DNA from 2 places in the Rhizobium sp. 01N447_2 genome. Region 2 is predicted to be linked to the other one. Evidence: riboswitches for the same ligand, from Rfam matches in the RefSeq annotation. Region 2 holds a riboswitch; the other holds the start of a gene.
What was found. A riboswitch is a leader RNA that binds a small molecule or an ion and turns the genes downstream of it on or off. The one in region 2 is predicted to bind thiamine pyrophosphate.
Positions count from the first base shown of each region.

Region 1: another riboswitch for thiamine pyrophosphate. It lies ahead of AC1ECN_RS03715 (YkoF family thiamine/hydroxymethylpyrimidine-binding protein); the one in region 2 lies ahead of thiC (phosphomethylpyrimidine synthase ThiC).

Region 1 is NZ_JBFTQY010000004.1:8,324-28,527, forward strand. It holds gene AC1ECN_RS03630 (translocation/assembly module TamB domain-containing protein) at 1-393, shown strand, start outside; gene AC1ECN_RS03635 (Lrp/AsnC family transcriptional regulator) at 485-922, opposite strand; gene rocF (arginase) at 1,047-1,982, shown strand; gene rocD (ornithine--oxo-acid transaminase) at 2,015-3,214, shown strand; gene AC1ECN_RS03650 (chemotaxis protein CheW) at 3,511-3,987, shown strand; gene AC1ECN_RS03655 (methyl-accepting chemotaxis protein) at 4,300-6,060, shown strand; gene AC1ECN_RS03660 (OFA family MFS transporter) at 6,182-7,840, opposite strand; gene AC1ECN_RS03665 (formate dehydrogenase subunit delta) at 8,040-8,276, opposite strand; gene fdhD (formate dehydrogenase accessory sulfurtransferase FdhD) at 8,266-9,090, opposite strand; gene fdhF (formate dehydrogenase subunit alpha) at 9,317-12,196, opposite strand; gene AC1ECN_RS03680 (formate dehydrogenase beta subunit) at 12,254-13,810, opposite strand; gene AC1ECN_RS03685 (formate dehydrogenase subunit gamma) at 13,807-14,286, opposite strand; gene AC1ECN_RS03690 (LysR family transcriptional regulator) at 14,422-15,315, opposite strand; gene AC1ECN_RS03695 (ArsR/SmtB family transcription factor) at 15,394-15,735, opposite strand; gene AC1ECN_RS03700 (SDR family NAD(P)-dependent oxidoreductase) at 15,839-16,609, opposite strand; gene soxR (redox-sensitive transcriptional activator SoxR) at 16,721-17,185, opposite strand; gene AC1ECN_RS03710 (NADPH-dependent FMN reductase) at 17,269-17,883, shown strand; TPP riboswitch at 18,109-18,222, shown strand; gene AC1ECN_RS03715 (YkoF family thiamine/hydroxymethylpyrimidine-binding protein) at 18,213-18,845, shown strand; gene AC1ECN_RS03720 (ABC transporter permease) at 18,933-19,739, shown strand; gene AC1ECN_RS03725 (ABC transporter ATP-binding protein) at 19,736-20,204, shown strand, end outside.
Region 2 is NZ_JBFTQY010000034.1:999-9,467, reverse strand. It holds gene AC1ECN_RS21855 (hypothetical protein) at 1-460, opposite strand, end outside; gene AC1ECN_RS21850 (hypothetical protein) at 404-565, shown strand; partial or broken gene AC1ECN_RS21845 (thiamine phosphate synthase) at 654-884, opposite strand; gene AC1ECN_RS21840 (thiazole synthase) at 881-1,654, opposite strand; gene thiS (sulfur carrier protein ThiS) at 1,658-1,855, opposite strand; gene thiO (glycine oxidase ThiO) at 1,839-2,822, opposite strand; gene thiC (phosphomethylpyrimidine synthase ThiC) at 2,824-4,641, opposite strand; TPP riboswitch at 4,733-4,844, opposite strand; gene AC1ECN_RS21820 (hypothetical protein) at 5,067-5,777, opposite strand; gene AC1ECN_RS21815 (hypothetical protein) at 6,202-6,513, opposite strand; partial or broken gene AC1ECN_RS21810 (hypothetical protein) at 6,721-6,971, shown strand; partial or broken gene AC1ECN_RS21805 (rhizopine-binding protein) at 6,968-7,194, shown strand; gene AC1ECN_RS21800 (helix-turn-helix domain-containing protein) at 7,765-7,998, shown strand; gene AC1ECN_RS21795 (hypothetical protein) at 8,408-8,469, opposite strand, start outside.

The DNA of each region.
Region 1 (20,204 bases), on a different contig from region 2:
ACCTTTTCCTCCTCGCCCCAGCTGCCGCAGGACGAGGTGCTGGCGCAGCTGATCTTCGGCCAGTCGATGTCGAAGCTCTCGCCGGTGCAGATCGCCCAGCTCGCCGACGCCGTCAGTCAGCTGGCCGGCAACCGCTCCACCTCACTTTTCGAAGGCTTACGCAACCAGCTCGGCGTCGACGATTTCGACGTCAGCACCGATTCCAAGGGCCAGACGAGCGTCAGCGTCGGCCGCTATCTCAACGATCGCACCTATTTCGAATTGCAGCAGGGCGGTTCGGCCGGCGCCAAGGCGGTGATCAACCTCGATGTCGGCCGCGGCGTCAAGCTGCGCGGAGGGGCCGGTGGCAACGGTGAGGGCGAAGCCGGCATTGTCTATGAGCGGGAATACTGAGCCAGCCTAATCTTTGTTTTACGCAATTCCTGGCAAAACCGCTTCGCGCTTTGCCTGGGAAAACCGCTTCGCACTTTTCCTGGAAATTGCTCTAGAAACCCGTCTTACTCGTCTTGAGAAGGATATTGGTCTCGGTCGAATTGATGCCGTTGATCAGCCGGATGCGGCGCAGCGTCTCGTCAAAGGCGGCAAGGTCGCGGTCCTCGAGTTCGGCGACAAAATCCCATTTGCCGTTGGTGCTGTGAAGCGCGCGCACCTGCGGCAGGCCCCTCAACTGATCGGCCACCCTGTCGGCGAGCTTGCCGAGCACCTCGATCATGACGATGGCGCGCACGCCGGCGGACCGCGTCTCGTGACCGGTGCGAATGGTGAAGCCGACAATGGTGCCGCTGGCGACCAGTCGGTCGATACGTGCGGCAACCGTCGCCCGCGATGCACCTGTCGTCGCGGCAAGCGACGAGACGGAAATCCGGGCGTTATGGCGAAGTGCACTGAGAAGTTCGGTGTCGAGATCGTCCACGCTGACCACTTTGTCAAAATAGATTTATCAATCTGCGCAATCATAGTCCATTTCTGACGTTTTTCCATCTTTTTGCTACCAGCACTTTACCCCAATATTGGTCGAAACAGGCCACAACCACGGAGCCCTCGAAATGGATGCCCAATCGCGATCTGTCACCCTCATCGGCGCGCCGCTGGAAGAAGGCTCCGGCCGCAGGGGGGCTGCCATGGGCCCCGCGGCCCTGCGCATTGCCGGCGTCGACCAGACGCTGATCGAGCTTGGCCATGACGTCGCCGATATCGGCGATCTCAGGATCGTGCCGGCGATGGACCTGCCGAATCACCCGAAGGCCCACAATCTGAGGATTGTCGGCGCCTTCACACGCGCCCTCGAAAGCAGCGTCCACGACGTGGCCGCCTCCGGGCGTTTTCCGCTGATTCTCGGCGGTGACCACAGCCTTTCCATGGGCAGCGTCTCCGGCATGGCCCGCTATGCCGCTAGCAAAGGCCGCCCGCTCTTCGTCCTCTGGCTTGATGCCCATGCCGATTTCAATTCTCCGGCGACGTCGCCTTCCGGCAATATTCACGGCATGCCCGTCGCCTTCTTCTGCGGCGAGGCGGAGTTCGCCGAGATCCTGCCGAAGGATCGTCCGTTCGTCGATCCAAAGAATGTCTTCCAGGTCGGCATCCGTTCGGTCGATGCGCGCGAGCGCGAGGAAATCCACGAACACGGCGTCAATGTCTTCGACATGCGCGCGATCGACGAGCAGGGCATCGGCGCCATCATGCGTGAGATCCTCGATGTCGTGACCAAGGCGAACGGGCTGCTGCATGTCAGCCTTGACCTCGATTTCCTCGATCCCGAGATTGCCCCTGGCGTCGGCACGACGGTCCCGGGCGGCGCGACCTTTCGCGAGGCGCATCTGGTGATGGAAATGCTTTCGGACAGCGGCCTCGTCTCGTCGCTCGATCTCGTCGAGCTCAATCCGTTTCTCGACGATCGCGGCAAGAGCGCCCGCATCCTGGTCGAGCTGACGGCAAGCCTGTTTGGCCGCCGCATCTTCGATCGTCCGACACGCGCCGCATAAAATTGGCATCATGCTCTGGAGGGAGAACGGCCATGAACACATCGGAAAAACTGATTGCCACGGAACAACGGCTCGGCGCCCATAACTACAAGCCGCTCGACGTGGTGCTGACGCGTGGCGAAGGTGTTTATGTCTGGGATACTGACGGCAACCGTTATCTCGATTGCCTCTCAGCCTATTCCGCCGTCAACCAGGGCCATTGTCATCCGAAGATCCTCGCCGCCATGGTCGAGCAGGCAGGCAGGCTGACGCTCACCTCCCGGGCCTTCCGCAACGATCAGCTCGCCTATCTCTACGAAGAGCTCGCGGCTCTCACCGGATCGCACAAGATCCTGCCGATGAATTCCGGCGCCGAAGCGGTGGAGACCGCCATCAAGGCGGTGCGCAAATGGGGATACGAGGTCAAGGGCGTGCCGGAGGGCAAGGCGGAGATCATCGTCTGCGCCGATAATTTCCATGGCCGGACGCTGAGCATCATCAGTTTCTCCACAGATCCCGAGGCCCGCGCCGGCTTCGGTCCTTATACGCCAGGTTTCCGCATCATTCCCTTCGGCGATGCCGAGGCTTTCGCCGCCGCAATCAATGCCAATACGGTGGCCGCCCTGATCGAGCCGATTCAGGGCGAAGCCGGCGTCATCATTCCGCCGGCGGGTTATTTCACCCGCGTCCGCGAGCTCTGCACGGCAAACAACGTGACCCTCATTCTCGACGAGATCCAGACCGGACTTGGCCGCACCGGCAAGCTGCTGGCCGAGGAGCACGAAGCCATCGAGGCCGACGTGACGCTGATCGGCAAGGCGCTGTCCGGCGGCTTCTATCCTGTGTCGGCCGTGCTTTCGAATTCCGAGGTTCTGGGCGTGCTGAAGCCCGGCCAGCACGGCTCGACCTTCGGCGGCAATCCGCTCGCCTGCGCGGTGGCGCGTACCGCACTCAAGGTGCTGACGGAAGAGGGCATGATCGAGAACGCCGCCCTCATGGGCGACTACTTCACCGAAGGCCTCAGGTCGATCCGCTCGAACATCGTCAGGGACGTGCGCGGCCGTGGCCTGATGATGGCCATCGAGCTGGAACCCGAAGCCGGCGGCGCACGGCAATATTGCCATGCGCTGAAAGAGCGCGGCCTTCTCGCCAAGGATACCCACGACCATACGATTCGCCTCGCTCCGCCACTGGTCATCACCAAAGAGCAGGTGGATTGGGCCGTCTCGCAGATTGAAAAGACGATAGGCTGAGTAAATCGGCGCAATTCTTCTTCACTATCCCGCAGAAGCCTGGAAGATCCTGAATGCCAAAGATCGGCTGGAAGAGATCGACAGCAAAACCGCCTGGTTGTCATCCGAGATAAAAACCTTCGCAATCTCGTCGCCCAATTTAGATTTGGGCAACACTCTTTCGCTAATGTCGTCAATAACCGTAACGATGCTTCGCCGAGCGCAAAGCCATCGCGTGGTATGAAGGCAAAGCTTGTCCGCGCCAATGGTGGCGCATCCGCTTCTGCCCTAGCTTACGACAGTTGGGAAGAATTCTAATGGCCACGATCAATTCGACTAACTTCAGCGGCGATACGCTCGAAATTATTGCCTTCCGCCTGCATGATCAGGAATTCTGCGTCAAGACCACGACCATTCGCGAAATCCGCGGCTGGGCGCCGTCGACGCCGATCCCGCATGCACCGGCCGATGTCATCGGTGTCATGAACCTGCGCGGCTCGGTGATCCCGATCATCGATCTTGCTTTCAAGCTCGGCATGAAGAGCACGGTCGCCAATGAGCGCAGCGCCATCGTCGTCGCCGAAGTTCACAGCATGGTCATCGGCATGCTGGTCGACCGCGTCTCGGATATCCTCACCATCTCCTCCAGCCAGGTCCAGCCGGTGCCTGAAGTGACCGCGTCCTTCGACCGCGCTTATTGCGAAGGCATCATTGCCTCGGAAAACGGCATGATCTGCTTCCTGAACCTCGCCAAGATGTTCAAGGAAAACGAGACGGATGAACTGGCGGCGTGATTCGGACCATACAATCGAATAATAGAAGCCGCCCGCTTTGGGCGGTTTTTTATTGCGTCATCATAAGCAAATTTAAATCGCAACCATCATTTTTTCGGCTCTGATATTTGAATATTAGAGATGCCTTCTATACCGGATATTAACCATACTTCATCAGCATGAGTTGCGAAGCATAAGGACGACACGTTTCCCGATAGACAGGAAAAATAGCCGGTTATCGGCTGTCTTCCCGGCGCCGGTTTTTCTCGCCCGACCGGCTTCGCCTTACCAGCCTTAGCAGCAGAAGCTGCTGCTCATCTCATGGGGACGAGAATGTTTGGTCTATCTTACGATTCGAAATATATTCTCAATGCCATTTCCAAATCGCAGGCGATCATCGAATTCGATCTCAAGGGAAATATCCTCAAGGCGAACGAGAATTTCTGCAACGCACTTGGTTATCGCCTAGACGAGATCGTCGGCAAACATCACAGCATGTTCTGCGAGCCGGCCTATACGGCGACCCCGGAATATCGCGCCTTCTGGGCGCGGCTCGGACGCGGCGAATATGATGCCGGTGCTTACAAGCGTCTTGCCAAGGGCAATAGCGAGATATGGATCCAGGCTTCTTACAATCCTGTCTTCAAGGGCGGAAAGCCATTCAAGGTGGTGAAATTCGCCGCCGATATCACTGCCGCCAAGAAGCAGGCGGTCGAGGATTCCGGCAAGCTTCAGGCGATCTCACGGTCGCAGGCAGTGATTGAATTCACCCCGAAGGGCGAGATCCTGACCGCGAACGAGAATTTCTGCAAAGCCATGGGATATTCCCTGGCCGAGATCACCGGCAAGCATCACAGCATCTTCTGCGAGCCGGCCTATGTCAGCACCGAGGATTACAGCAATTTCTGGCGGCGTCTCGCCAATGGCGAATTCATTGCCAACGAATTCGTCCGCTTCGGCAAGGACGGCCGCGAAATCTGGATCCAGGCGGCTTATAACCCGATCGTCGATGCCGACGGCAAGATCTACAAGGTCGTGAAGTTCGCAACCGACGTCACCCAGCGCATGAGCGCGATTTCTCTGCTCGGCGGCGCGCTGCGTCAGTTATCCGAAGGTGATCTGACAAGGACGCTGGACACGCCCTTCGTCCCCTCGATGGAGCAATTGCGCCAGGATTTCAACACTGCGATCAAAGATCTTGCCGAGACGATGAAGACGATCGGCGAGAATGCCAGCGCGATCGCCGCCGGCTCACGCGAGATAGGCGCATCGGCGGATTCCTTCTCCAAGCGGACGGAACAGCAAGCCGCCTCCGTCGAAGAAACCGCAGCCGCGCTGGAAGAGATCACCACCACCGTCAACGATTCCAGCCGTCGCGCCGATGAAGCCGGCCGCCTCGTCGCCATGACCAAGCAGGGCGCCGAGCAATCCGGTGTCGTTGTCAGCAATGCCGTCGCCGCTATGGGCCAGATCGAACAGTCCTCGCGCGAGATCACCAACATCATCAGCGTCATCGACGATATCGCCTTCCAGACCAACCTCCTGGCATTGAATGCCGGCGTCGAGGCGGCCCGCGCCGGCGAAACCGGCAAGGGCTTCGCCGTGGTGGCCCAGGAGGTGCGGGAGCTGGCCCAGCGCTCCGCCAAAGCTGCCAAGGAGATCAAGGCGCTGATCAACACGTCGGGCGAGCATGTCAGGAACGGCGTCGGCCTCGTCGGCCGGACTGGTAAGGCGCTCGAAGAGATCGTCGCACAGGTCGGCGATATCGACGGCAATGTCGTCGCCATCGTCGAAGCCTCCAGGGAACAGGCAACCGGCCTCAAGGAAATCAACCAGGCGGTCAATACGCTGGATCAGGCAACCCAGCAGAATGCCGCGATGGTCGAGGAGAGCACCGCCGCCAGCCACAGTCTTGCGAAGGAAGCCGAAACGCTGCGTGTGCTGCTGACGAGGTTCCGTCTGCCGGGCCAGACCCAGACCGCCGGCAGGCATGAGGCAAGACAGACGGGTTCGCCGGCGCTGCATCTCGTTTCACGTGTCGCAAAGGCGCACGGCGCTGCCGGAGCAACAGCCCAGAGCTGGGAAGAGTTCTGATCGCGGTCTCCCCGCATGACCATTTTACCGTGCCGCCGCAAAGCGGCGGCACTTTGATCACGTTGAGCTGCATACGAAGATAAGCGCGTCGCATGATACCCATGCGGCGCGCTTTGATGGGTTACCCAAAGAGCGCAAAAGTCGCCCTCAGCGTCACCCAGACACCCCAGAGCAGCGGAATGCCGACGACGGCCCAGGCAAGCATCGCCTTGGCGTCCAGCCCGCCTGTGCCGATGCCGAAGGAACCCGTCGGCCCTGCATTGACGGCCGCCGACTTCGCCTGCAGCGCAGCGACCTCCTCATCGGACATAAACCATTTGTCCGAAAGCGGCCTGATCAGCGAATTGGCAATAAGCCCGAGCGCCAGCATGCCGGCGAGGATATACATGGTGCCGGTATAAAGGGTTGGACCGGGCGCTACGCCGGCTGCAATCTGCGCTTCGCGGATATAGTTGACGACGACCGGACCGACGATGCCGGCCGTTGCCCAGGCCGTCAGCAGCCGGCCGTGGATGGCGCCGACGAACTGCGTGCCGAAAATATCGGCAAGATAGGCCGGGATGGTCGCAAAGCCCCCGCCATACATCGACAGGATGATGCCGAAGGAGAGAACGAACAGCGCTTTGTTGCCCATGCCTGCGAAAGTGGGCGCCAGCGCATAGAGCACGATGCCGAGGACGAAGAAGCAATAATAGGTATTCTTGCGGCCGATCTTATCGGACAGCGACGCCCAGAAGAACCGTCCGCCGATGTTGAAGAGTGACAGCAAACCGGCAAAACCGGCGGCGATCGTGGCGATCGATGCCTTCTGCCCGGCGTCGAGCTGGGCGAAGCCGACATCCGGCAGGCCGATCAGCGAGCCGGCGAAGATTTCCTGCAGCATCGGCGAGGCCATGCCGAGAACGCCGATACCGGCCGAAACGTTGAGGCAAAGCACCGCCCAGATCAGCCAGAACTGCTTGGTCTTGTGGGCATCGCCGAGGTGCACATGTTTGGTGGTGATCATTGTGCTCTTGGCCACAGGCGGTGTCCAACCCTCAGGACGCCAGCCTGCCGGCGGAATGCGATAGCCGAAGGCGCCGCCCATCATGAATACGAAATAGATCGCCGCCATGACGATGAAGGTCTGCCAGACGCCGACCGAACTGTCGGTCTTGAAGGCGTTCATCAGCAGGTTGGCAAGCGGGGCGCCGATCATCGCACCGCCGCCGAAGCCCATGATCGCCATGCCGGTCGCCATGCCGCGCCGGTCGGGAAACCACTTGATCAGCGTCGAGACCGGCGAGATGTAGCCGAGGCCGAGACCGATGCCGCCGATAACGCCGGCACCGAGCCACATCATCCAGAGCTGATGGGTGATGACGCCGATCGCAGCAAGAATGATGCCGCCGCACCAGCAGCAGGCGGAAACGACGCCCGCCTTGCGCGGACCGGCGCGCTCAAGCCAGCCGCCCCAGATGGCGGCGGATGAACCAAGCAGAACGAAGAACAGCGTATAGATCCAGCCGAGGTCGGCAACACGCCAGTCGCAGGTCGTGGTGAACAGCGCCGAGGCGAGTGTCAGATCGGGGCAGGCCGTCGAGGCCGTGATCCCGAGCGACTTGGAAAGCGGCAGCCAGAAGACGCTGAAACCATAGGCCATGCCGATGCAGAGATGGATGGCGAGCGCGGCCGGCGGCACCAGCCACCGATTGAACCCGGGCCTTGCGACGATCCTTTCACGATCGAGCAGGCCTACCCCCGCCAACGCCCCGTCTGTACGTGTTTGCGCTGCAGTCATGAACAACTCCTCCTTGAATCGTACCTGGCTTGATTCAGACTTATTGTCACCGGCGCATATGCAGGCAGCTTGCTCCTGCCTCCCCTCCCGCATGGGCCGATGCTGGTTATCGGACCTAAGCATGGCGCGCAAAATTGTGCAGCGGTTTTGCGGTAACGACATGCTTTGAAATAAAGACCCAAAGCGCGAGGAACGCGCTTTAGTGTGTCACCGGCTCCGGCTTTCGGATCAGAGGAGCGGCCTGAAGCACGAGCGCATCCAGGCCGTTTTCCTCATTCTCCAGAATTTCGAACAATTGCCGCCGCATGCGCGGGTCCCAGAATTTGTTGATATGGTTGGCGACCCCCTGCGCGGCCTCGCTTTGCGGCTGGCTCTTGAAGAAGGTGGCGATCTGGTTTGCCATATAGACGAGCTTGGTCTTGGTATCATGCGACATCGGCAATGCTTCCGGGCGAGATGCGGTGCGGGTGGGTGAAGATCTCGAAATCCTCGCCGCGCACCAGCGCGACGAGCGTCATGCCGGCTTCTTCGGCCGTGCGGATGGCGAGAGCCGTCGGCGCCGATATGGCGATGAGCACCGGGCTGCCGAGGATCGCCGCCTTCTGCACCATCTCGACGGAAAGCCGGCTGGTGACGACGACGGCGCCGTCCCCGCCTCTTTCACTGGCGCGGATGACGGCGCCGCAGAGCTTGTCCAGCGCGTTGTGCCGGCCGACATCTTCGCGCACGGCAATCAGCCCGCTGCCGGGACGATAGAACCCGGCGCCATGCACCGCCCGTGTCTCACGATGCAGCGGCTGTGCCTCGTTCAGAAGCGAAACGGAGCGGCCGATATCCGCATGCGACAGCGCCAACGGCGATGTCGAAACGTCAGGCACCGGCCGTACCGCCTGTTCGATCGATTCGATGCCGCAGAGGCCACAGCCGACCGGCCCTGCCATGCTGCGGCGCCGTGCCCGCAGCCGATCGGCGACGTCGTCGACCAGGCTCACCTGCACATCGATCCCCTGCTCGCCCTCGACGACCTCGATGCCCGATATCTCCGCCGGCCCGGCAATGATGCCTTCGGTCAGGCTGAATCCGACGGCAAAATCCTCGAGATCCGCGGGCGTTGCCATCATCACCGCATGCGAACTGCCGCCATAGGAAAAGGCGATCGGCACCTCTTCCGGCACGATTCGCGAACCGGTCTGCAGGATGCCGTTGCGGCGGGCGGTTTCGGGGGCATGGGCAGTGACGGTGAAGGTCATGATGCAAACTCCCCCTTCTCCCCCGTGGGGGTCCGAAGGACGGGTCGAGACCCGTGGCTCGACCCCGTTTGATGCCCGTCAGGGCAGATGAGGGGGTGAGCGACAATAGGAGCGAACGAACGAGCGAAAGCGAGGTCGCATTTGCCGAGCCGCCCCCTCATCCGCCCTCCGGGCACCTTCTCCCCGAGGGGAGAAGGGAAAGCCACACCAGACCGCCCCCACATCGTCACTCCGCCGCCTCGAGTTTACCGGCGATGCGGCGTGACTGACGCGCCTGCTCGTCATATTCCAGCTGCCATTCACTCGGCCCGTTGGAGGGCGAGACCTGCACCGCCGTCACCTTGTATTCCGGGCAGTTCGTCGCCCAGTCGGAGAAATCGGTGGTGATGACGTTCGCCTGCGTATTGGGATGATGGAAGGTCGTGTAGACGACACCCGGCGCGACGCGATCAGTGATCAGCGCCCTGAGCGTCGTGTCGCCGGAGCGGCTGCCGAGCTTCACCCAGTCGCCGTCGCGAACGCCGCGCTGCTCGGCATCGTGCGGATGGATTTCCAGCCGGTCTTCCGCATGCCAGACGACATTCTCGGTCCGCCGCGTCTGCGCCCCGACATTGTACTGGCTGAGGATGCGGCCGGTTGTCAGCAGCAGCGGGAAGCGCGGACCGGTACGCTCGTCGGTCGCCACATATTCGGTGCGGATGAACTTGCCCTTGCCGCGCACGAAGCCATTGACATGCATGATCGGCGAGCCGAGCGGGTTCTTCTCGTTACAGGGCCACTGCACCGAGCCCATTTTATCGAGATAGTCGTAGGAGACCATCGCGAAACTCGGCGTCGTCGCGGCGATCTCGTCCATGATCTCCGACGGATGGGTGTAATTCCAGTCGAGCCCCATCGCCTGGGCAAGCTTCTGCGTCACTTCCCAGTCGCCATAGCCGTTGCGCGGCGACATTACCTTGCGTACGCGGTTGATGCGGCGCTCGGCATTGGTGAAGGTGCCGTCCTTCTCGAGGAAGGTCGAGCCCGGCAGGAAGACATGGGCGTAATTGGCGGTCTCGTTGAGGAACAGATCCTGCACGACGACGCATTCCATCGCCGCAAGCCCGGCCGCGACATGTTTGGTATCGGGATCGGATTGCAGGATGTCTTCGCCCTGGATGTAGATGCCTTTGAAGGAGCCGTCGACTGCCGCATCCAGCATGTTCGGAATACGCAAGCCCGGCTCGTTGTTGAGCTTCACGCCCCAGAGCTTTTCGAAGATGTCACGTGTCGCATCGTCGGAAATGTGCCGGTAGCCCGGCAGTTCGTGCGGGAAGGAACCCATGTCGCAGGAGCCCTGCACATTGTTCTGGCCGCGCAGCGGGTTCACGCCGACGCCGGGACGGCCGATATTGCCGGTCGCCATCGCCAGGTTGGCGATCGCGATGACCGTGGTCGAGCCCTGGCTGTGTTCGGTGACGCCGAGGCCATAATAGATCGCACCGTTGCCACCCTTGGCATAGAGCCTTGCCGCGCCGCGCAGATCCGCGGCCGGCACGCCGGTGAAGATCTCGGTCTGCTCGGGACTGTGCTGCGGTTCGGCGACGAAGGCCGCCCAATCCTCGAACTCCGACCAGTCGCAGCGCTCGCGGATGAACGCCTCGTCAAAGAGGCCTTCGGTGACGATCACATGCGCCAGCGCCGTCATGATCGCGACATTGGTGCCGGGCTTCAGCGGCAGGTGATACGAGGCCTCGATATGCGGCGAGCGGACGATATCGGTGCGGCGCGGATCGATGACGATGAGCTTGGCGCCCTGGCGCAGCCGCTTCTTCAGCCGCGAGCCGAACACCGGATGCCCGTCGGTCGGATTGGCGCCGATGACGACGACGACATCCGAATGCTCGACGCTGTCGAAATCCTGCGTGCCCGCCGACGTGCCGAACGTCTGGCCAAGACCGTAGCCGGTCGGCGAATGGCAGACGCGGGCGCAGGTATCGACATTGTTGTTGCCGAAGCCGGCGCGGATCAGCTTCTGCACCAGATACGTTTCCTCATTGGTGCAGCGCGACGAGGTGATGCCGCCAATCGCCTCGCGGCCGTATTGATACTGGATGCGGCGGAACTCCAGCGCCACATGCGCGAAGGCTTCGTCCCAGCTCACTTCCCGCCAGGGATCGCTGACCTTTTCGCGGATCATCGGATTGAGGATGCGGTCCTTGTGGGTGGAATAGCCATAGGCGAAGCGGCCCTTGACGCAGGAATGGCCGCGATTGGCCTGACCGTCCTTCCACGGCACCATGCGCACCAGTTCCTCGCCGCGCATCTCCGCCTTGAAAGAACAGCCGACGCCGCAATAGGCGCAAGTCGTCACGGCCGAATGCTCCGGCTGGCCGATCTGGATCACCGATTTCTCCGTCAGCGTCGCCGTCGGGCAGGCCTGGACGCAGGCGCCGCACGAGACGCATTCGGAATCGATGAAATGCTCGTGCATGCCGGGCGAAACGCGTGAGCCGAAGCCGCGGCCCTCGATCGTCAGCGCGAAGGTGCCCTGCACTTCCTCGCAGGCGCGCACGCAGCGCGAACAGACGATGCACTTTGAGGGATCATAGGTGAAATAAGGATTGGATTCGTCCTTCGGCATCCATTTCAGATTGATATCGCCATTGCTGCGCGCCTTGACGTGATTGTCGCCCTCATAGCCGTAGCGAACATCGCGCAGGCCAACGGCGCCTGCCATGTCCTGCAACTCGCAATCGCCGTTGGCCGCGCAGGTGAGACAGTCGAGCGGATGGTCGGAAATATAGAGTTCCATCACGCCGCGGCGGATATCCTTCAGCCGCCCCGTCTGCGTGTGCACCACCATGTTTGCCGCCACCGGCGTCGTGCACGAAGAGGGCGTGCCGTTGCGACCCTCGATCTCGACGAGGCAGAGCCGGCAGGAGCCGAAAGCGTCGACCATATCGGTGGCGCAGAGCTTCGGCACCTTGATGCCGGCCTCCATCGAGGCGCGCATGATCGACGTGCCCTCCGGCACGCTGATCTGCTGTCCGTCGATGGTGAGCCTCACCATGGCCTCGGATTTCGAAGCAGGAGTGCCATAGTCGATTTCATGGATGAGAGACATGATGGGTCTCCTTGCTTGAAATGGTGCGGTCAGCGCAGGCGTTCCATGAAAAACTTGTCATTCCGCCGCCTCCACCAGAGGTGCCGGCGAAAAATCCTCCGGAAAATGCGTCATGGCGCTCATCACGGGATAGGGCGTGAAACCACCCAGCGCACAGAGCGAACCGAACTTCATCGTGTTGCAGAGATCGGCAAGCAGCACCCGGTTCTTCTCCGGTTCGATGCCGTGAGCGATCTTGTCGGCCGTCTCCACGCCGCGCGTCGAGCCGATGCGGCAGGGCGTGCACTTGCCGCAGCTTTCGACGGCGCAGAATTCCATCGCGAAACGCGCCTGCTTCAGCATATCGGCCGTGTCGTCGAAGACGACGATGCCGGCATGGCCGATCAGTCCGTCCCTGGCGGCGAAGGATTCGTAATCGAATGGCGTATCGAACAGCGCCCGCGGGAAATAGGCGCCGAGCGGCCCGCCGACCTGCACGGCTTTGACCGGCCGTCCCGTCACTGTACCGCCACCGATCCTGTCGACGATATCTCCGAGCGAAAGACCAAAGGCCGTCTCAAAGAGGCCGCCATATCTAACATTGCCGGCAATCTGCAGCGGGATGGTGCCGCGTGAGCGGCCCATGCCGAAATCGCGGTAGAAGGCCGCACCCTTTTCCATGATGACCGGCACCGAAGCCAGTGAGATCACGTTGTTGATGACGGTCGGACAGTTAAACAGCCCCTTATGCGCCGGCAGCGGCGGCTTGGCACGCACGATGCCGCGCTTGCCTTCGAGGCTGTTGAGCAGCGCCGTCTCCTCGCCGCAGACATAGGCGCCGGCGCCGGTGCGCACTTCGATATCGAAGGCGCGGCCCGAGCCGAGCACCGATGGTCCGAGAATGCCGGCCTGGCGCGCGATGCCGACGGCCTCGGTCATGACAGCGATCGCATGCGGATATTCCGAGCGCGTATAGACGAAACCCTTCGTTGCCCCGGTCGCAAGCCCTGATATCGCCATGCCCTCGATCAACACGAAGGGATCGCCCTCCATGATCATCCGGTCGGCGAAGGTGCCGCTGTCGCCTTCATCGGCATTGCAGACGATATATTTGCGTTCACCGATTGCATCGAGAACGGTCTTCCACTTGATGCCCGTCGGGAAACCCGCGCCGCCGCGCCCGCGCAAGCCGGAGTCCGTGACTTCCTTGACCACGTCGGCTGAAGTCATCGAAATGGCGCGGCGTAGGCCGGCGAGGCCGCCGTGAGCCTCGTAATCGCCAAGCGAAAGCGGATCGATGACGCCGCAGCGGGCGAAGGTCAGGCGGGTTTGTTCCTTGAGGAACGGGAGGTCTTCAACCTCCCCGAGACAGAGCCGATGCTCGCCTCCATCAATCATCCCGGCATCGAACAGATCAGCCACGTCCTTTGACTTCACCGGTCCATAGCCGATGCGCTTGCCGGCAACCTCGACCTCGACCAGCGGCTCCAGCCAGAACATTCCGCGCGAGCCGTTGCGCACGATCTCGGCATCGAAGCCGCGGGCGGCGATCTCCTGGGCAATCGCCTTTGCCACTTTTTCGGCCCCGAGCGCCAGCGCTGCGGCATCGCGCGGAACATATATCCTGACCGTCATCGGCGTGCCTCCGCGACGAGTTCCGCCGCCGTCTGATCGTCGACCCGGCCATAGACCTCGCCGTCGAGCATCGCCGCCGGCGCACAGGCGCAGAGCCCGAGACAGTAGACCGGCTCCAGCGTCACGCCGCCATCGAGCGTCGTCTGATGAAAATCGATGCCGAGCAGTGTCTTGACGCGCTCGGCCAGCGCATCGCCGCCCATCGACTGACAGGCTTCGGCGCGACAGAGCTTCAGCACGTGCCGGCCGGCGGGATGATCGCGATAATCGTGATAGAAGGTCACCACGCCATGCACCTCGGCGCGGGAGAGGTTCAATTCCTCCGCGATGACGGGCATGGCTTCCTGCGGCACATAACCGAATTCCTGCTGAACCTCGTGCAGAATGGGAAGCAGCGGCCCTTCGAGAAAGCGAAGATCGGCGACGATGGCTCGGGTGCGCGCTGCAATATCGCCTTCGGCGATATGAATGGTCATAAGGCAGCCCTCCCGGCGGCTTGCTCGTTGCGAAATAGCGGGCCTCCCCCGGCCGAGTGCTATTCCGCAACCACCATCTCAGGGAAGCAGCCGGCGATCAATAAAGCTATCTCGTTGCTTGATAGTTTTTTTCTATCAAAGTTCTTCATCTTGCACGAGCACTCTCGCCTCGTGCAGCAAGGCCGAGACAAGCGGGGTGAAGGGCTCGCGATAAGGCGCAACAAGGCCGACCAGATGATGCGCCTCCGGCTCGACGATCGGGATCATGCGGATTTCCACTGGAAATCCGAAGGATTTTGCAACGTTGCGCGGCATGATGCTGGCCCAGCGCCCAGTCCTGACATGCGAGAACAACACGATCATCGAGTTGGATTCGAGCGTCGGATGCGCTGTGGCGCCCGCTTCCGTCAAGTGGCGGTTGATGATGCGGCGGTTTTGCATGTCGGCAGTCAATAGGCAAAGCCGAAGATCGCCGATCTCTCGCCAGGTCACGCTGTCGCGATCAGATAGCGGGCTGCCTGCAGCCGTGATCAGATTATAGCGCTCGGCATAGAGGGGGACAGTCGTGACGCGGCCGAGCGGCTCGTTTTCGAGATAGGTGATGCCGGCATCGATTTCGAGGTTTTCGAGCATGCTCAGCACCTGCAGCGAATTCCGCGAGACGATCGAGAAGGTCACGCCGGGATGCCGCTCCTGAAATGGCGTGGTGATGCGCGACAGCATGGCGAGGGCGGTCGGAATGGCGGCGAGGCGGATGTGGCCGGAAAGACCGCGGCGCGCGGCGCGCATCTCCTCGCGCATGGTGCGGGCATCGCCGACGATGCGTCGGGCCCATTCGAGCACGCGCTGCCCCTCAGGCGTCAGCCCCTGGAACCGCGAACCGCGCTGCACCAGCATGACGCCAAGCTGATCCTCGAGCTGCCGGATGGCAGCCGAAAGCGTTGGCTGCGAGATCCCGCACTCCTCCGCGGCGCGGCCAAAATGCTTTTCATTGGCAAGGGCGATGAAGAATTCCAGCTTGTCGATCATCCGGCCTCCCGATCCGGCATGACATCATCCGGGTCAGTTCATCTTTGACGCAGCAGCTGTGCTCCGCAAGGGCGGTCGCTAACTGTTTTCTGCAGCCGGAAAAAGATCGAACAGCGATTCGAGGAAGGCAAGCACGCTGACATTGCCGATGCTGTAATAGACCAGCCGGCCCTGACGGCGCGTATGGACCAGGCCTTCGAGCCTTAACCGCGCCAATTGCTGCGAGACCATTGCCTGCTGTATGCCGAGGATATTTTCGATTTCACTCACCGTCCGCTCCTCATTCGCCAGTATGCAGAGAATCAGAAGTCGGGTCTGGTGCGCTAGCGCTTTCAGCAGATCGCTCGCTTCGTGGGCTTTTCCAGCGAGTTTGTGCAATTCCTGGCCGGTCATCCCCGGCTCGGGTTTGGGCAACGGCATTCTGTATCTCGGAAGGGAGGCGATGAGGTAGATCAGCACAATAGCATATTCGCAAAAGCGAATTGGTCAAAAGTGATGAAATGCCAAAAAAGGTCCAAGCAAATCAGCAGATAAGCTGACCGCCGTTGATCTCGATCACCTGTCCGGTGATGTAGCCCGAGAGCGAGGGAGCCGCCAGGAACAGATAGGCGGGAGCGCAGTCCTCGGCCGTGCCGAGCCGCTGCAGGGGGATGGATTTTCTCGTCTGCTCAAGCTTTTCGCGGGAGGAATAGCGCTCATGGAATTCCGTCTCGATCGTTCCTGGCGACACGCAATTGACGCGGATTCCGTCCGGTGCAAGCTCGCGGGCAAGCGCCTTGGAATAGGTCGCAACGAAGGCTTTCGAGGCCGAATAAATCGAGGAACCGGGGCTGCCGCCGGTCAGCGCCGAAATCGAAACCGTGTTGACGATGGCAGCGCCTTCAGCCGCCTTTAATGCCGGCAGCAGCGCACGCGTCAGCGCCACCACCGATGTCTGGTTGAGCCGCACGACCGCCTCATATTCTGCGTCGGTGAGCGTAGCAGCGGGAAAACGGCCAAGCATGGTGCCGGCGTTGTTGACGAGTACATGCACCCTGTCGAAGAAGGCGAGAGCATCTTCAGCAAATTGGGCTGCCCCGCCGACTGCGGAGAAATCGGCGTGCAGCAGCAGCGCCCGTCTTTCGGATTCAGCCGTCAGCAGGAAATCCGGCAGGTCGCGTCCCGGCTTTCGCCCGGTATGGACGATCACCTTTGCGCCGCAGTCCAGGAACTGCCGGGCCACTTCAAGACCGATGCCGCGACCGGCGCCGGTCACCACCACATTGCGATTTTCGAATAGTCTGGGATGGAACACGAAGCCGTCCTCCTCGCGGACAGTGCCGCCGGTTGCGTCATTCGCCCTTAACATATGAGCGCGCCGACTGAAAGAAAGGCGCGCATCGATCTTTCCCGGAGAAGACCGGGGTTAGTTTTCGGTCTCCAGAAGCCGCGCGCCTGGCCCCTCCTTGCCAAGCCGGTCACAGGGATTGCGCAACGGACAGCTTTCGATCGACAGGCAGCCGCAGCCGATGCAGCCGGTCAGACGGTCGCGCAGCAGACTAAGCCGCCTGATTCGCGCGTCGAGATCATCCTTCCAGCGCGCCGACAGCGTCTGCCAGTCGGCGGCGGTCGGCGTGCGTCCCTGCGGCAAAGACTCGAACGCCGCCTGGATTTCCGAAAGCGGAATGCCGACACGCTGCGCCACCTTGATGATGCCGAGCCGGCGAAGCACATCGCGCCCATAGCGCCGCTGATTGCCGCGGGAGCGGATGCTCGAGATCAGCCCCTTGGTCTCGTAAAAATGCAGCGCCGAGACGGCCAGGCCGCTGCGCTCCGCCACTTCACCGACCGTCAGGAGCTTGCCGAGCGGCGCTGCAGGAATTGTATCCATCGCCTCTTGACCTCAATATTAGTTGAGGTTTTATAACCCTTGCTCCCGCAATCGTAAAGTCCAATCGCAATAAGGAGCGACGCATGCAAACACCCACCAGGCTGGCTGTCATCTATGGGAGCACGAGAGAGGGCCGCATCTGCGACCGGGTGGTCAAATGGCTGACGCAGGAGCTCGTCCGCTTCCCGCAATTTGATATCGACATCATCGACCCGCTCGATTTCGCGCTGCCGGTCAACCGTGACATGACGCACCCCGAAATCGACAGGCTCGCCGGGCGACTTGGCATGGCCGACGCCTTCATCATCGTCACGCCGGAATACAATCACAGCTTCACCGCCTCGTTGAAGTCGATCATCGATTTCTTCCTCGAGCCCTGGCAGGGCAAGCCGGTCGCCTTCGTTTCCTATGGCGGCATATCCGGCGGCCTGCGCGCCGTCGAACAGCTGCGGCTCGTCTTTGCCGAACTCCACGCCGTCACGATCCGCGATTCGGTGAGCTTTGCCGCACCTTGGAACCGCTTCGACCCGGACGGGCGGGTCGACAATCCCGCCGATGCACTGCGTTTGCTCGATCGGATGATGGCGAGGCTGGAATGGTGGACGCGGGCACTCGTCACTGCCCGCAGCGATCGTCCCTATGCCGGAATAGAGCGCCGCGCGTCTTTTAGACCCGCTAAGGACGCTCTATCACTTTGAATCCGCGCATAATCCTTTCCGAAAATCGATTCCGATTTTCGGGGTTATGCGCTAGCCGCCTGAGGCAGGAAGCTCCGGTTCCGTTCCCGGCAGGTACGGAACCATTGGGAACACCCGGGCAGGACCTCCGTCCGGGTGTTTTCCGTCACCTCAGCTTCATTCCGACCGCGCGGACGGGTTCGCAATTTTGCTGTTGCGGGGAGAAAACCCCGGTGATAGTTTCCGCGCAAATAACAGGGGAGCTCCGTATCGCCGGGGCTGAGATGTGAGGTGCAAACCTCTGGACCCTTCAAAGCTGATCTGGGTAATGCCAGCGGAGCGAGGTTCAGATGTTCTCAGGCGCACAAGTGTCACTCTATCCCATGTCCGGCAATTTCGTCGGCATCATTCTCGATGCCGTCAAGGCGCTCGATCCCTATCGCGACCGACTGCGCATCGAGACCGATGACATCTCCACACTGCTGGTCGGCCCGCCTGACATCCTCTTCGCCGCCATGCACGATCTTTTCGTCGCCGCCGCAAGGACCGGCGAGCATTGCGTGCTGTCCGCCGCCGTTTCACGCGGCTGCCCCGGCGAGCCCGACGACGCCATCTGCGGCGTCAACCCTTCCCCCGGCCAGGCGGAGCCGCTTGCCGAGCGCATAAGAGCCGCACTTGCCGCCGTTGACATCACCACCGAGAGCGGACAGCCGACCGCTGCGCAATTCTCGCTCTACGTCATGGGCACCGGTACCCATATGGACGAGATCTATGGCTGCATCGACTTCCTGAAGCGCTCCGGCACTTTCGACCGCGCCAAGAATTTCTGCACCAGGCTTTCTGGTGATGCCGGCGCGGTCTTCGCCACCATTCGTGAGGCCTTCTTTCGCTTCGGCGACCCCGAAGGGCATGTGACCCTCGACATCACGGTGTCGGCCAATACATCGCCGCACGTATTTTCAGACGCGCAAAGGACGCTGTAGCACCTTAAATTTGCTGCATAATTCCTTAAATCGATTCCGATTTAAGGAATTATGCAGCAGCCGACGAAAGCTTGAAATCGAACGCTGATGACACTGTCAAAACCATCGGATCCGCGCCTTGCCGCGCTCCGCGCCGCTCTCTACCGGGGCATACCCGCCTTGCTTGCCGGCTGCGTTTTTTTGGCGGCGTGGGAACTCTATGTCGATCTTTCCGGCATCAAACCATCCATCCTGCCGGCGCCTTCGCGCATCGTCGTCCAGGGCTGGCTGAACCGCGAGGCGCTGATCGCCAACACCTGGCCGACGCTCGGCGCGACACTCGGAGGTTTCGCCCTCTCGCTTGCCTTCGCCTTCGCCGCCTCGATCCTCATGGATTTCGTGCCCTTCATGCGCCGGGCATTGCTGCCGATCTTCATCACCAGCCAGACCCTGCCGCTGGTGGCGATCGCGCCCCTCGTCGTCCTCTGGTTCGGTTTCGGCCTGTTGCCGAAGATCCTGCTTGTGGCGCTCGTCACCTTCTTCCCACTGCTCGTCGCCTTGCTGCAGGGCTATGAATCGACCGACCGTGACATCACCGAATTGCTGAATTCGATGAAGGCGAGCCGCTGGCGCATTTTCCGCCTGGCACGGCTTCCCTCCTCGCTGCCCTATTTCTTCGCCGGTCTGCGGATCTCGATCACCTATGCCGTCGTCGGCGCGATCTTTGCCGAATATGCCGGCGCCGCCCGCGGCCTCGGCATCTATATCCTCAACGCAAAGAACAATTTCCGTCCAGATCTCGTGCTCGCCGCCGTCATCGTCAGCGCCGTGCTGACACTCTGCCTCTTCGGAGCGACACTGATGATCCAGCGCCTCATCATGCCCTGGCAACCATCCGGGGAGCGGCGCCGATGAACGGTGGAATGGTTGAATTGCGCAACATCTCGAAGTCCTTCGACGGCATGAAGGTGCTCGGCGATATTTCGCTCGCTGTCGCAAGCGGCGAGTTCGTCTCGATCGTCGGCCCGTCCGGCTCCGGAAAATCGACGGTCCTTAGATTGCTGACCCAGGCGCTTCGGCCCGATTCCGGTAGCATGCTTTTTAAAGGCGCGCCGCTGGAACAGGCGCCGCATTCCTTCGCCTTCATGCCGCAACGCGATGCGCTGATGCCCTGGCGCCGGATCATCGACAATGCGGCACTCGGCCTTGAGGTGCGCGGTATGAGCCGCCGCGCGGCCCGCGCCGCCGTCGCGCCTCTGTTCGAGCGCTTCGGCCTCGCCGGCTTCGAGCATCACTATCCCTCAGAACTATCAGGGGGCATGCGCCAGCGCGCCGCGCTGCTGCGCACCGTGGTCCAGACCCAGGACATGCTGCTGCTCG
Region 2 (8,469 bases):
CGACCCAAGCCGGCGTTCCGGCAAGTGAGAGCGCTTGGCCGGTCGCAGGATCATAGTTGACGCTCAACGAGGCTCTGCACGTCCGAGCCGGAACGACACCTCTGGTCATATCGAAGCGAAACGTCATGAAGCCGTCGATGGTGTTGCCTTGCGCCGTAAAGACAACTGACGCTCCATTAGAGATGCTGGAGGGGAAGTTGGGCGTGCAGCCGATGCAACTAATACTGCCGACATTCGCAGTACCGGATGTGCTGTTGTTTTTGATTGTCACCTCAGTCGTGGCAGCAAGAGCCATAGCAGGAATTGCCGCTGCCATGACGGCAGCGAGAATCAATTTTCGAAAAAGCATGGTCGTTTCTCCAAGTGTCACAATATTTTCTTTGAGCGCGTCGAAAAAAGGCCAGTGCAGCTCTCTGTAGGCGTGATCCCGGAGGTAAATAACGTTTTCGTGAAGCTCCACACGAATGAGGGACTTGCCGGGTGGGGCGAAGCGAGCCCTTTCCTCCTCTCACGGGAGATAATCAATCTGCCAACATCTCAACTGCCAAGCGTCTCGGGGAGTTGATCTGAACCCTTCAAACTGGGCCAATTTTAGCTAGAGTTTTCCGGTGCGTTTTCCTTGCTGGGAAAGGACGGAAGACGATGAAGGCATCTCCGAGATGGACAAAGTCGCAACCTTCCTCGGTCGCAAGCTGCCAGTGGTCGTTGACGGTCAGCTGACATCGATGTTTAGCGCAGACTGCTAATGCGCGGCGGATCTCGGCGCGCCGTTCAGTCTCCGGGCGATCCTTGATGCGCAACTGCACCAGCTTGACGCCGAGGGGTACCAGCCGGGCAATCCACTCGGCGCTGTCGACGATCAGGTAGAACGGAGCGAGCTTCATGTGAACACCGCCTTTCCGATCACCGGCGTGGAGGGGACGGCCATGTCGCGTGGCTCCAGCACGCCAGCGTCAAAGGCCTGCTTGCCGGCGGCGATTGCCGCGGCAAAGGCAGCTGCCATCGCCGCGGGATCTCCGGCGCCGGCAACGGCGGTGTTGAGCAGAACCGCATCGAAACCGAGCTCCATCACCGCAGTTGCGTGCGACGGTCGGCCGATGCCAGCATCGACAATCAGCGACACGTCAGGAAAATGCGCCCGCATTGCCCTGAGCGCTGTCGGATTGAGTGGCCCGGCGGCACTGCCGATCGGTGCGCACCAAGGCATGAGCACCTTGCAGCCGGCCTCCAGCAGTCGTTCGGCCACGACCAGATCGTCGGTCGTGTACGGGAAGACTTCGAAACCTTCGCCGACGAGAATGCGAGCCGCCTCGACGAGACCGAAGACATCCGGCTGTAACGTATCATGGTTGCCGATGACCTCGAGCTTGATCCAGTCGGTGGCGAACAGCTCGCGGGCCATCTTTGCGGTCAGCACGGCTTCCGCGACGCTGTGGCAACCTGCAGTGTTGGGAAGGATACGAACGCCGAGCGCGCGGATCATCTCGAAGAAGGCTCCCCCACTGCGGCCGCCAGACATCTCACGACGAAGCGAGACGGTGACGATTTCCGTCGCCGATTGCCTGACGGCCTCGGAGAGGACGGCAGGAGAGGGGTAACGCGCTGTGCCGAGCAGCAGACGGGAGTTTATTTCGGCGCCGTAAAGCGTCAGCATCCGTCAGCCTCCCTGCATCGGCGACAGGATTTCGATCCTGTCATTGTCGTTGAGCGAACGATCGAACCGGTCTTCGCGATGGACCAGCTCACCGTTGACGGCTGTCGCCAGCCAGTCACCCTCGTATTCCATCAGGACTAAAAGCTCCGACAGCGTCTCAGCCGCGACATCCTGGGCCTCGCCGTTAACGATCAATTTCATGGGGCATTCCTCCCGTGGTATGTTGGTTGAAGACAAGTTCAGCCGCCTCGGCCGCCATGGATGGCGCGAGCAGAAAGCCGTGGCGGTAGAGGCCGTTGAGCGAGATCACCGTTCCCTGATGGCTTGCACGTGGAAGATTGTCCGGAAAGGCTGGGCGAATTCCGACACCCGTTTCGATTATGGTTGCATCGGCAAAGGCCGGAAATAGCGTGTATGCAGCGTTGAGCAGTTCCATCAGTGAACGGGCGACAATAGGCCCGTCGAATTCCGTCTCGATCATTGTCGCGCCGACCATGAACACACCGTCTCCACGCGGGACGATGTAGACGGGGAAACGCGGATGGAGCAGGCGGACCGGCCGGGAGAGATCCACGTCAAAGCTTCTAAGGTAAAGCATTTCGCCGCGGACGCCGCGTAACTCCTTTGCCTCGCCAATGCGCGCTGCGCCCGTGCAATCGACGACACTGTCGAAGCTCTCGTGTGGGCTCTCGCCCACGAAGGTGACCCCCTGAACCGTCAGCTTGGTGCGCAGCAGACACAACACTCGCCGGGGATCGAGATGGGCTTCGCGGCGAAAGAACAGCCCGTGCCGGAACCGCCCGCCAAGAGAGGGTTCCAGCGCCGCAATCGCCGGCTCTTCCAGCCATTCATAACCCGTCGTGCGGCAGGCAAAGCGTCGCAGTTCACCAAGATCGCGAGCCGAGGCGACCACGAGCGTTCCGTTGCGTCGCACCTCTCCCGGCACCATTGCCTCCCATTTGTCGGCGGCGGTGAGACCGCGCATGAGTACCGCGTCATCAGCACTCTCCCGCTCGCACCAGGGCGCCAACATTCCGCCCGCGAGCCACGAAGCAGCACGCCTGAAACCGTCATATGGATCGAGCACGGTAACCTCGGCATCTCGAGCGCGCAGTTCATACGCCACCGTCAGGCCGGCAACGCCGGCCCCTTTGACAAGCACACGCATCTCATTCGCCCGAATGTTGCAGGGTTTCTACCGGCATATAGAGGTCGCCGCCCTCGCGATAACGCGCTGCCATCGCATCCAGACCCTCCTTCTGCGCTTCGGCGCGGATATCGTGCGAGATGCGCATGGAGCAGAATTTCGGGCCGCACATGGAGCAGAAATGGGCCACCTTATGGGCTTCCTTCGGCAGCGTCTTGTCGTGGAAGCTGCGGGCGGTTTCTGGGTCCAGCGAGAGGTTGAACTGATCTTCCCAGCGGAATTCGAAACGGGCGCGGGAGAGCGCGTCGTCGCGCAGCTGTGCCGCCGGATGCCCCTTGGCGAGATCTGCGGCGTGAGCCGCGATCTTGTAGGTGATGACGCCTACCTTCACGTCGTTGCGGTCGGGAAGCCCCAGATGCTCCTTGGGCGTGACGTAGCAGAGCATCGCCGTGCCGAACCAGCCGATCATGGCTGCGCCTATCCCAGAGGTGATGTGATCGTAGCCCGGCGCGATATCGGTCGTCAGCGGCCCGAGCGTGTAGAAAGGCGCCTCGCCGCAGACTTCGAGCTGCTTGTCCATGTTCTCCTTGATCTTGTGCATCGGCACATGGCCGGGGCCTTCGATCATCACTTGGCAGTCTTTCGCCCAGGCGATCTTGGTCAGCTCTCCCAGTGTTTCCAGTTCGGCGAACTGCGCCGCATCATTCGCGTCGGCGATCGAGCCGGGGCGCAGGCCATCGCCGAGCGAAAAGGAGACGTCATAGGCGCGGCAGATGTCGCAGATCTCCTCGAAATGCTCGTAGAGGAAGCTTTCGCGATGGTGATGGAGACACCACTTCGCCATGATCGAACCGCCGCGCGATACGATGCCCGTCACACGGTTGACGGTGAGCGGGATGTAGTGAAGCCGCACGCCGGCATGGATGGTGAAATAGTCGACGCCCTGTTCGGCCTGTTCGATCAGCGTGTCGCGATACACCTCCCAGGTCAGGTTCTCGGCAATGCCCTCGACCTTCTCCAGCGCCTGATAGAGCGGCACGGTACCGATCGGCACCGGCGAATTGCGGATGATCCATTCGCGGATGTTGTGGATGTTGCGGCCGGTGGAGAGATCCATGACGGTATCGGCGCCCCAGCGGGCCGCCCAGACCATCTTCTCAACCTCCTCCGCCATCGATGAGGTGACGGCGGAGTTGCCGATATTGGCGTTGATCTTCACCAGAAAATTGCGACCGATGATCATCGGTTCGGCTTCCGGATGGTTGATGTTGGCGGGGATGATCGCGCGTCCCGCCGCCACTTCCTGCCGGACGAATTCCGCCGTCACATGGTCCGGAATATGGGCGCCGAAGCTCTCGCCGTCGCGGATCATGGCGTCCGCCTGCGCCTTGCGGCCGAGGTTCTCGCGAACGGCGATGAATTCCATCTCGGGCGTGATGATGCCGGCGCGCGCATAGGAGAGCTGGGTGACGGCACTGCCATCCTTTGCGCGCAGCGGCTGGCGTAGCGCGGGGAATTCGGGCGTCAGCCTTTCGCCGCTGGCAAAGCCGTTGTCTTCGGGACGGACATGGCGGCCCTTATAGGCCTCGACGTCGCCGCGGGCGAGAACCCAGTCACGTCGCAGTGACGGCAGCCCCTGTTCGATACGGATCTCGGCGCCCTCGATCGTATAGGGTCCGGACGAGTCGTAGACGACAACGGGCGGCTCGCCCGATGTCGGATGCAGGCTGATTTCGCGCATCGGCACGCAAATGTCGGGATGGATGTCCCCCCGAATGTAGATCTTCCTGGATGCCGGCAAGGGGCCGGTGGTGGCGGTTGGGGCGGCGGCGATACTCATGGTTTGAGGCTCCAAGTTTCGATTGGAGACCCAGTCCTCAGCCGGAATGATGAAAAGACGCCGGCACGGATTCCACGCGTGAATCCACTGCCTTCGAGCGCTTGCACCGTCCCTACGCCAGTATGAACTGGATCAGGTTCAACGGGTCACTGCGCGCGATAGCAGTATCTCAGCCCCTTGCCGGGACCCCCCTGGTGAATGCCAAAAAGGGTAGAGGCTTGCCGAGGGGACTGTCAAGCGACAATCTGCGATGGCCTGGGGTCAGGTTACACTCAGGCTATCGTGCGTGGTCGCCGTGATCAAACGAATCGACAAGTCGATCGCCCGACCGGCACGCTTCCGCAAGCCGGTGCGCCTTTGTCGCATGCAGTGGCTGTCGATTTTTATCCCGCGCAGTTCAGCAAGTATACCGAGCTACCGAAGCGCTATTGAGAAAGCAGGCGCGGAACTGGAAAGTCTAGTACTTTGTCCGTGTAGCTTTCGACCAAGGCGCTAAACGGCGTGCCGTCCTGAAGTTTCAGTACAGCACGATGTTCGAGCAGGAACGGCGGCAGGCTAAGGGAACTTGTTTGATGCGCTATTAAGCCCTCCATGTCCCAGCCTTCGGATAGAGGGGACCAGAGCAACTTGGCAGACAGGTTTGTGCGAGTGAAATTAAGAGCCTGAACGGCTCTGCCAAACGCGATGTCGCTGGTCTTCAACGTCTGATTCATCTCTGCAGTTAATTTTGCGGGTACATACCAATTGTCGGCTTCCGACAAGACGCGGTCGCCGCAGACCAGGCGGACGCGGCGATAAGCGATCAGCTCACCGGGTCCGACGGTCAGAAGTTCACGGATGTGCTCATCGGCCGGCTTGTCTTGCCCCCCCACACGCTGCGCTACAATCTTGGAACCTTCCGGTGCAAGCTTGTGCGCGGCGCACCAGCGATCAAGGGTCAACGTAGCACTGGCGTTACTCAGGAGATTGGCATTCAAGGTCTGAAGGACCGCAAGCGCTTCCACTCGAGATGTCGGCGAGTTCAGCCACTGAGACCCTATAGACGGTTCTTGCGCAATTGCGATCTGGGTGCCCAGCACGATGGCAGTCGCTGCAAGTGCGGCGATGCGAATGCGTTTCGAAGAACAAAATGACACGGAGAACGAATCCTTTCTGCAGTAAATTTGATGGGCGAACCCTGCGCGTCAAATTTCCTTGATTTTGGCAGGCGAGCGCGCGTTGTCAGCGTATTTGATACCGGCCGCAAGATTTGAACTGCGCCTTGCGGGTACCGTTTAACGGTCGGCGTCCCGATAGACTTTCTTACCATCTTCCGATGTTCCTGCCGTGCTGGTTCACACCTGTTGAAGCCTGTGTGCCCGGGCCGTCCTTTGCTTGCGTCGCATCAAGGTCGTTCATGATATCCTCCATCCGCTCGCCGACCTGTTGTTGGAGTTTGCAAGCGTTGGCGACCGAGCCGGCGCTTCCATCCTGGAATATGGAAACCCGATAGACGTGGATTTCAAATGAGGAACATGGCGGCCGGTCCGAATCCTCCTCATCATATATCGTAACTCTCGCTTAACGGTTTAGCGCCTTTTGTCGCCCCTCCCTCGTTGCGGAATGTTCATATAGCTGGAGCGGATAAAATAGCTCGCAACCGACAGCAAAATCGAGGAGCAATTGTTGGAAAAAGGTCTTCTTCGGCGACGCAGAGCCCTCCTTCCGGTCGAGTGACAATTGTAGACCAGGCAGCGACACGCCGTCGATGGTTGCCAGCCGCAGATGCGAATAGCCAAGACGCTTGGCTGATGTCTTTTGGTGATCCATGTCGTCGTGCTCCTTGTGCAAGCCTCCCGACGATGACGTCGCCGGTAAGATTTCGGCATTCATGGGAAAGAATTTTCCTGTTGCACTATCGTAACTCCTCACAACAGGACACTTGATGAAAACGACAAACAACGCAACAGATGTGTCGGATATATTTTATAGTATATCTTTCCGAATTTGGAAGATATTACTTATTCTTGTGAGAAGCTCGTGAGGTATAGAATATATTATTTTATATATTCCTATATATATCCACTTTATGTCTTTGGCGGTCGCATGAAATGGCAGATCTCTAACGCCTACGGCAAACGCTCGCTGGTCGAAACGGCAATCGGGCGATACAGGTCCGGTCCATCCTCGGGCGGCATCTGCGGGCGAGGGCGCGGCTTGGTCAGCAGACCGAAGTCGCCATCGGCTGCGCCGTTCTCAACCACATGCTTGACTGCGCGCATCCGAAATCTGTCCACCGCAAGGCAGCCACGGCACGATCAGGCGTTTCAAAAGACCGGCAAGGATTATGAGCAAGGTCGGCGGCGGTGGCGTCGACGCCACGCAGGACGGGCTTGCCGCCGTGCAGGCGGGCGATCTCGACGTTAACGTGTCCCAGGATGCCGCCGGCCAGGGCAAGGGCTCGCTTGATACCGCACTCAAGCTTGCTAAGGGCGAAAAGGCCGAAAAGAAGGTCTACATTCCCTTCAACTCGTCACGCCTTCCAAAGGCAAGGACTTCGTCACCAAGAACTGAGCCGAAAGCTAAAACAGGATGCGGGGTTTGCCCGCCTCCTGTTTGGCGTTCGAAGTTCTACAATCCTTAAGATGCCAAGACTATGAAAGACCCCTGAGCTCAGGCCGCGCTTGATCTCGATGCGCCGTTCTTCGGCGATCTCTTCAAGACGACGGCCGATCAACAGCGCCCGGCAGGTTTCGCACACGCTCTGGCCAAACCTGCCGGCCATGAGCGTATCACGCCGAGGCAATTCTCGAATGTTTGTCCATCGCTCGCCGCTTGGAAATGATCAGTACACCACTTCCCACGAGCTCCCCTTCCGGGGCGAACGCTCCTGCCAGATCGGAAGCTGCTTGTGGGCCTTCGTGAGTGTGCGCCGCAGCTGTGAGCTTGGGTTACCTCTCGTCCGCTGCCATGCAAGGGTGGTTGTCCGCCCTGGTCGCGTCAGACCTGTACTCCGCTGCACAAACTGATAGAAAGAGCGCCCGCGGAGATCGAAGAAACTGTCCGTTGCCGGACGCGGTCGGCAGCGGTGGAACTAGAAAACGGATGCACGTTCTCCGGCCGCCAAAAGGAGCCTTAAACGACATGAACATGGTCTCGAAGATTGCGAAATCCCCAGCTGCCCCGTCCGTTGGCGCTCTGCTTGCAGAAGCTCGCCTGGCTCGCGGCTATTCGCTGGACGACGTCGCAGAAACCACTGGTCTGACTGTGGCCGAGGTGACAGCTCTAGAGAACGACGCGGATTTCGACGCGTCGAGGATCCGAAGGACCGCATCCGCTCTAGGGATTCTAGAAAAGATATACGATGCGCCGCGCTGACATCGCTGAATAGCTTCTTCCACGGCTGCAACTCTTCAAGGAGGATGGATGCAGCAACTCAAGGGTCGCGCTTTAATGGGATGCTGTTCAACTCCGACGCAGTTTTTAAAACTTCTTGGGCCACGGACGGCAACCACAAAAATCTTCATGGAGAACCTCTGTTGCTCGTCCATGGAAAGACGATCACGGATTGGGGCGGGGAGAAAGCATGGGAACGGAACAGCGGTTACGATTGAACGTTCGGCAAGCTTCTCGAAGGAAAGGAGTGAGACGGGCGAGGCCGGCTTCGGGCAGCCAGCTAACTTCCGGCACGTTTTTAAGGATGCCAACTAATAGAGTTAACGCGGATCAACGATATCTGCTCAGCTTCTCTACAAATCGCAGTTTGGGCATGCCAACATCAACTCGCTTACTCGCCCTTCCGCGCGTCAATCTTCTCATCCACCATGATCTTCAGCGCTCGGATCATGC